2 regions of the Kitasatospora sp. NPDC101157 genome follow, and region 2 is predicted to be linked to the other one. Evidence: riboswitches for the same ligand, from Rfam matches in the RefSeq annotation. Region 2 holds a riboswitch; the other holds the start of a gene.
What was found. A riboswitch is a leader RNA that binds a small molecule or an ion and turns the genes downstream of it on or off. The one in region 2 is predicted to bind cyclic di-AMP.

Region 1: another riboswitch for cyclic di-AMP. It lies ahead of ACIRVF_RS10005 (NlpC/P60 family protein); the one in region 2 lies ahead of ACIRVF_RS32955 (peptidoglycan DD-metalloendopeptidase family protein).

Annotation. Positions count from the first base shown of each region.
Region 1 is NZ_JBIWPL010000004.1:60,295-64,112, forward strand. It holds gene ACIRVF_RS09995 (hypothetical protein) at 1-124, opposite strand, end outside; gene ACIRVF_RS10000 (NlpC/P60 family protein) at 178-1,224, opposite strand; gene ACIRVF_RS10005 (NlpC/P60 family protein) at 1,450-2,574, opposite strand; cyclic di-AMP (ydaO/yuaA leader) riboswitch at 2,585-2,738, opposite strand; gene ACIRVF_RS10010 (NlpC/P60 family protein) at 3,078-3,818, opposite strand, start outside.
Region 2 is NZ_JBIWPL010000023.1:37,836-41,653, reverse strand. It holds gene ACIRVF_RS32960 (DUF2470 domain-containing protein) at 1-43, shown strand, start outside; gene ACIRVF_RS32955 (peptidoglycan DD-metalloendopeptidase family protein) at 514-1,479, opposite strand; cyclic di-AMP (ydaO/yuaA leader) riboswitch at 1,482-1,664, opposite strand; gene ACIRVF_RS32950 (MFS transporter) at 2,061-3,515, shown strand; gene purB (adenylosuccinate lyase) at 3,542-3,818, opposite strand, start outside.

The sequences.
Region 1 (3,818 bases), on a different contig from region 2:
CGGCCACCTCGGTGCGCCGGTCGGCGTCCCGCGCGTCCGGCGCCGCCGCGGGGGCGGCCGGGGGCAGCGACAGCTGGACCAGCCCGCCGGCCGCCAGCAGCAGCGCTCCGCGCCGGGACAGCACGCGGCCGGCCGCGTCTATCGGGTGCGGCTCGGCCGCGCCGGAAGGCGTCGCGCTCAGAGCCGGACCACCCCCGAGACCGGCATCGAGTTGACGCTCTCGTAGCGGACCTTGGCGCCCGGGTAGGGGGCGTGCACCATCACCCCGCCGCCGGCGTACATCCCGACGTGGTGCATGTCCCGGTAGAAGATCACCAGGTCTCCCGGCCGTGCTTCGGAGAGGCTGATCCGCTGCCCGGCGTACGCCTGGGCCTGCGAGGTCCGCGGCAGGGTCACTCCGGCCTGCCGCCAGCTGTAGTACATCAGACCGGAACAGTCGAAGGCACGGGGTCCGGTGGATCCGTAGACGTAGGGCGAGCCGATCATCCGCACCGCGGCGGCCAGCGCGGCCGCTCCGCGCTCGGAGGCGGGCGGGGTGGTTCCGAGGTCCAGCCGGTCGGTGCCGCGGGTGGCGCGCTGCTCGGCCTCCCGGGCGTCCTGGACGGCCATCCTGGCCCGCTCCGCGGCGCCCAGACCGTTCAGCAGCTTCTGCGCCGCGGCCAGCCGCTGCTGGATCTGCTGCTTGTTCTCGGCCAGCGAGCGGCGGGCCTGGTCCAGCTCGGCGAGCTTGGCCGCGGTCTCCGTGCGGCGCTGGTCGAGCCTGCGCTGACGGGTGACCAGCTCGTGCAGGGTCTCCTGCTGCCGCTCGGCGGCCTGGCCGAGGGTACGGGCGCGGGCGAGGTAGGCCTCGGGGTCGCTGGAGAGCATCAGCTGGGCGGTCTGGGCCATCCCGCCGCCCCGGTACTCGGCCCCGGCCACCGTGGCCAGGTCTCCGCGCAGCTGGTTGAGCTGGTCCTGGGCGGCGGCGACCTCGCCCTGCAGGTTCGCGGTCTCGTTCAGGAGCCGCTTCTGCGCCTCCTGAGCGGCGTTGTACTTCTCCGAGGCCTGTTCGGCCTCGTCGTACAGCTGCTCGACCTGCGCCTTGACGTCCTTGCGGTCGGGCTTGTCCGGCGCCCCGGGGGCGGCCTGGGCGCTGCCGCCGGTCGCCACACCCAGGGCCGTGGTGGCGGCAGCGGTCAGTACCAGCGCACGGACGAGCAGTTGGGAACGGCGGTGCACGGGCATGGCGGCAGCGGCTCCAGTCCTGCGGCGCGGCCCCGCGGCCGCGCCCCGGTGGGCGGCCGTCGAGCGGGAGTCCGGTGGCAGACGTTAGCGAGTCCGGGCAAGTGAGTCCAAACCCCTCCCGACCCGAATATTTGACCCTTATTCGGACACCAGAGCGCGTCGCCGGAAAAGCCGCAGGCCCGGCCCTCCGTGGTGGAGGACCGGGCCCGTCGGACCGGGCGGGGATCAGACCCGCACGATGGAAGCCAGCGGCATGTTGGAGACGGCCTCGTAGCGCACCGACGCGCCCGGCTTGGGCGCGTGCAGCACCTGGCCGTTGCCCGCGTAGATGCCGACGTGGTGGGCGTCGCTGTAGAAGATCAGCAGGTCGCCGGGCTGGGCCTGGGAGAGGTCCGTGCCGATCCGGGTACCGGCGCCGGCCTGCTCCTGCGAGGTGCGCGGCAGCGACACGTTGGCCTGGTTGAACGCCCAGACCATCAGGCCGGAGCAGTCGAAGGAGCTGGGGCCGGTGGCGCCCCAGACGTACGGGCTGCCGACCTTGGTGGCGGCGGCGGCCAGCGCGGCGGCACCGTGCGAGCTGCCCGGGGCGATCTTGACCGGCGCGTTCGAGGAGCCCGAGCCGAGGTCGGAGCGGCCGCTGTCACGCGAGGCGCGGTCACCGGAGCCCGACTGGGAGGCCTGCGCGGCGGCGTCCGCCTTGGCCTTGGCGTCGGCGGCGGCCTTCTCCTCGGCCGCCTTGATCGCCTGGCGCTCCTGCTCGGTCAGCGTGTTGAGCAGGTCCTGGGCGGCCTTCAGCTTGTTCTGGACGTCCTCCTTGGACGCCTTCAGCTGCGTGGTCGTGGACTCCAGCTCGGCGAGCTTGCCCTGGGCCTCGGTACGGTCCTGGTCGAGCTTGCGCTGCTGCTCCTGGAGCTGCTTCAGCTGGTTCTTCTGGGTGTCACCGGCCTGGTTCAGCGCCCCGGCCTGGTTGAGGAAGTTGTCCGGGCTGGAGGAGAGCATCAGCTGGACGGTCGGGGATATGCCCCCGTTCCGGTACTGCTCGCCGGCGATCTCGGCGAGGCCGCCCTGCAGGTCGGTCACCTGCGCCTGCTGACGGGCCACCTGGTCCTGCAGGCCGGAGACCTGCTTCTCCAGCTCCTGCTGCTTCTCCTGCGCCGCGTTGTACTTCTCGGTCGCCTGCTCGGCCTGCTCGTTGAGCTGGTCGACCTGCTCCTTGACCTGCTCCTTGGTCGGCTGCGGGTCGGCGTGCGCGCCGGTCTGCGCGGAGAGGGCGACGGCCGCGGCGGCGAAACCGGTCAGGATCGAGACACGAGCGCGGCTGGCTGGCTTGGGACGACGATGGGACGCCACGAAGGCGGACTCCTTCTTCCTACCTCCGCCTACCGGGTGAGCTGACGGGTTCGGGCCGGAAGCATGCCCTACGACGCCTCACGGCCTCACCAACGGCCGACCTGGCGCCGATTCACCCCGGAGGAACGTGGTTCCCCGGCTCCGCTCCGCAGCGCCCCCGACCACTGGGCTCCCCTGTCGGGCAGTCGCTTCGACCTGCCCCGCTGTTTCGCGAACTCGACGGAAACCACCGCCGCCACCCAGGCTGGGTGATCGACAGTGCGGTGGTTCGGGGCACGACCCTAGTAACTGAACCGTGATCCGTTCAAATCCTTGTCAGAAAAAAGACGGAAGATTACCCATGTTCTCTTGTGAAAATGACTGATCGTGATCGCCGCTGTACGCAAAGCTGATCAACACTCATCGGTTGGCCGGTAGCGGGCAAAACCCGAAGCGCCACCCCCGATCGGGAGGTGGCGCGTATCACAGGGCCGGAGTCGGGCCCCGAGGAGGGTGTCGGGCCGTCAGACCCGGCGGATCGTGTTGATCGGCATCGCGTCGGCCTTCATCACCTTCACCACGTCACCGGTGTGCGGCGCGTGGACCACCATGCCGTTGCCGATGTACATCCCGACGTGGTGCCGGTCGCTGCCGTAGATCACCAGGTCGCCCGGCTGGGCCTGGTCCAGCGAGGGCACCCGGGTGCCGACGTCGCCCTGCTCCTGCGAGGTGCGCGGCAGCGAGACGCCGGCCTGGGCGTACGACCAGAGCATCAGGCCCGAGCAGTCGAAGGTGCTCGGCCCGGTGGCGCCCCACACGTACGGCGAGCCCTGCTTGCTCATCGCCTTGGCCACGGCCACGGCCGCGTAGCCGCTGGCCGGCGGCAGGCTGCTGAGGTCGACCCGGGCCGCGCCGCGCGAGGCGCGGTCGTCCTGCTGCTGCTGGGCCTTCAGCGCGGCCCGCTCGGTGGCGCTGAGCGAGTTCAGCAGGTCCTGCGCGGCCTTCAGCTTCTGGTTGACGTCCGACTTGGCCTGGTTGAGGTCCTTGGTGGTGGAGTCCAGCGAGGCCAGCACGGCGGCCGCCTCGGCCTTCTCCTGGTCCAGCCGGCGCTGCTGGTCGAGCAGCCCCTTGAGCGCCTCGGTCTGGCTCTGGCTGGCCTGCTGGACGCTCGACGCCTTGTCCAGGTAGCCGGACGGGTCGGAGGAGAGCATCAGCTGGACGGACGGGTCGATGCCCCCGGTGCGGTACTGCTCGCCCGCGACCTG
Region 2 (3,818 bases):
CCTCACCGCCGCCCAGCACGGCCTGCCGGCCCACCGGGGCTAGGTCCAGCGGCGCCAGGCCCACCGGGGCCAGGCCACAGCGGCGCGCGGGAACCGCCGGGGCAGGCCCTCGGTCGCCCTCCGCCGCGTCGTCCAGCACGATCCTCCCCGTACATCGCGCTCGACTCGAAGCCCGCCGGCGCAGCCACCCCGCCTTCGGCCGGTCCACGTCCCCCGTCCCGGCCCACTCCCCGGCGCCATGCGGAGCAGTCCTCCAGGAGAAGCGAATCCGCCCGCAGGAAGCAGCCCGAGTCGACGCACGTTCGGAGCACCGAACGCCAGCCGGTACCGAGAACGGCAAATGGTCGGCCCGGCTGCAGGGGAGATCTCCCCTGCAGCCGGGCCGACCGTGGGCGTGTCCCGCGCCCATGTCCACTACCGCGGCGATCGTCCGGTCGAGCGGTCACCCGACATGACCATCCCGGAGGACCGTTTCGCCCCCGCGACAGCGGTGGTTCCTGAAACCCTGCTGGGTCAGAGCGCGACGCCGTGCGCCCGCAGGTAGGTGACCGGGTTGATGTCCGAGCCGTACTCCGGACCGGTGCGGATCTCGAAGTGCAGGTGCGGGCCGGTCACGTTGCCGGTCGCGCCGGAGAGGCCCAGCTGCTGGCCGACGGTGACGTTCTGACCGATCTTCACGCCGATCACCGAGAGGTGCGCGTACTGCGCGTACTTGCCGTCGGCGAGCTTGATCTCAACCTCGTTGCCGTAGGCGCCGCCGTTGCCGGCCTTCACCACGACACCGTTGGCGACGGCGCGCAGCGGGGTGCCGGTGGAGGCGACGAAGTCCTGGCCGGTGTGGTGGCCGGAGGCCCACATCGAGCCGGCCACGCCGTAGGCCTCACCCAGCACCGGGTTGGCGAGCGGGGCGACGTAGCCGGCGGTGGCGGCGACAGGGGCCGCGGTGACGGCCTGGGCCGGGGCGGCGACCTGAACCTGGGTCTGCAGCTGGGCGCCCGGCTTGGCGGCCTCGGTCTGGACCTGCAGCTGGGTGTCCGCGGCGGCGGAGTCCTGGGTGGCCGACGCGGACGGCTTCGCCGGCGCGGCGGGCTTCGCGGCGTCAGCGGCGTCAGCGGCGTCAGCGGCACCCGGGGCCCCGGCGGCCTGGCCCACGAGGGCGAGCTGCTGGCCGGGGAAGATCAGGTTCGGGTCGGCGCCGACCACCGAGCGGTTCCGCTCGTACAGCGCGTGCCAGCCGCCGTCGACATTCTTGACGTCGGCGATCTCCGAGAGGGTGTCCCCGCTGACGACGCGGTAGCTCTCGTGGGCGATGGCCGAGGCGGCCGAGGCGGGAGCGGCGTGCGAAGCGGCCGGGGCGGTGTTCGCCTGGGCGCTCATCGCGGTCACCAGCGGCAGGACGAAGGAGACACCGGTGACAGCGGTGGCGATGCCGATGCGGGCGGCACGGGGCAGGGCGATACGACGAGCCTGTGCAGGCATGGAACTTTCCTCTCCGACGCCTGCGAGGTGAGCTGTCGGGTTCGGGCTGGAGTTGCCCGGCCGCATGCGCGGCTTCACCCCGAGCCGGTCCTGGACGTCCGCGCTCCGAAAAGCGCGAACTCCGGTCCGGCGACTTACCTGTGGGTCCCCCGCTCCTGCCGTACAGAGTTCAGTTCGAACCACCGGGCAGCGGCAGGACTCGGCGTTCCACCCGGCGGATCCGTCCGGACTGGCCGGGCGGTCGCTGAACTAAAACCCATCCGTTCGGGTGAAGCAATGTCGATCTCTTGAAGCGGCAACCAATCCTTGACAGGCGGTGACCCTCCGAATGATCCGCTGTACCGTACGTGCACAATCCATTCACCCGGCGCCACTGATCCACGACCCTGCGCCGATCGCCGGACCCCAGCGCGACCTTCCGTTCACGCACCGTCGCCGACCGACACGCCTCCCGGTGACCCTTGTCACGTGCGCCCCACCGGGCGCAGGATCGGGCCGTGACCACCTCCGAAGCCGGCTCCCTCCGCCTGGGCACCGCGCAGGGACGCTGGGTACTGCTCGCGACGGTGCTCGGCTCCAGCATGGCGATGCTCGACGGCACCGTGGTGAACGTCGCCCTGCCCCGGATCGGCACCGACCTCGGCGCCTCCCTCGCCTCCCTGCAATGGACCCTGAACGCCTATCTGCTCACCCTGGCCGGCCTGATCCTGCTCGGCGGCGCCCTCGGCGACCGCTACGGGCGGCGCAAGGTCTTCCTGATCGGCGTGGTCTGGTTCGCGGCCGCCTCCGCGGCGTGCGCCGCCGCCCCGACCATCCACGTGCTGATCGCCGCCCGCGCCGTCCAGGGCATCGGCGGCGCACTGCTCACCCCGGGCTCGCTCGCCATGCTCCAGGCCGTCTTCCACCCTGACGACCGCTCGGCCGCGGTGGGCCTGTGGTCCGGCCTGGGCGGGGTGTCGGCCGCCATCGGCCCCTTCCTCGGCGGCTGGCTGGTGGACGGGCCCGGCTGGCGCTGGATCTTCCTGCTGAACCTGCCGCTGGCCGCCGCGGTGATCGCCGTCACCTCCCGGTACGTGCCGGAGAGCCGGGACGAGTCCGCCACCGGCCGCTTCGACGTGCCCGGCGCCCTGCTCGCCGCGCTCGCCCTCGGCGCGATCACCTACGCGCTCACCGCCGCCGGGGAGGGACTGTCCCCCGGCGTCTGGGTCAGCGGCGCGCTCGGCCTGCTGCTCGCCGCCGCGTTCGTGGCCGTCGAGCGGCGGGCGCCCGATCCGATGCTGCCGCTCGGGCTGTTCTCCTCCCGGCTGTTCACCGCCGTGAACCTGGTCACCCTGTGCGTCTACGCGGCGTTCAGCGGCGTCTTCTTCCTCCTGGTGGTGCAGTTGCAGATCGTCTCCGGCTTCTCGCCGCTGGTCTCCGGCTTCGCCCTGGTGCCCATCACACTGCTGATGCTCACCCTGTCCGCGCGCGCCGGGCGCCTCGGCAAGCGCATCGGCCCGCGCATCCCGCTCACCGTCGGCCCGATGCTCTGCGCCGCCGGGGTGCTGCTCATGCTGCGCATCGGTCCCGGCTCCTCCTACTGGGCGGACGTGCTGCCCGCGGTCGCGGTGATGGGCTCCGGGATGACCCTGCTGGTCGCACCGCTGACCGCCACCGTGCTGGCCGCCGTCGACGTGCGGCACGCGGGCATCGCCAGCGGCGTCAACAACGCCGCCGCCCGGGCGGCCGGCCTGCTCGCGGTGGCAGCCCTCCCGGCGATGGCCGGGCTGAGCGGCGACGCCTACCGGGTGCCCTCCGCGGTGGACTCCGCCTTCCACACCGCGATGCTGATCTGCGCGGGCCTGCTGGTCGGCGGCGGGCTGATCGCCTCCGTCACCGTCCGGGGCAACGTGCTCGCGCCCGCGGAGCAGCCGGTGGCCGAGCCGAGCTGCGACTGGCCGTGCTCCACCACCACCCCGCCGTTCGACCCCGGTCACTCCCGGACGCCCGAGGGCCCCGCCACCGGAACGGCGGCAGGGCCCTCGTCGGAGAACTGAGGCTCCGTCAGACAGCTGACATGCCGTCAGAGGATGTCGGCGGGAGCGTACTTGGCCGCCTCGGGGTAGGCCGCCGCGACGGCCTCCACCTGGCGGACGACCTCGGCGACCTGCGCCCCGGCCGCCCCGGTGAAGGACAGCTTGTCGGCCAGCAGCGCGTCCAGCGCGGCCCGGTCCAGCGGGATGCGCTCGTCGGCGGCCAGGCGGTCCAGGAGCTCGTTCTCCCGGGCGCCCGCGCGCATCGCCAGTGCGGAGGCGACGGCGTGCTCCTTGATGACCTCGTGGGCGGTCTCCCGGCCGACG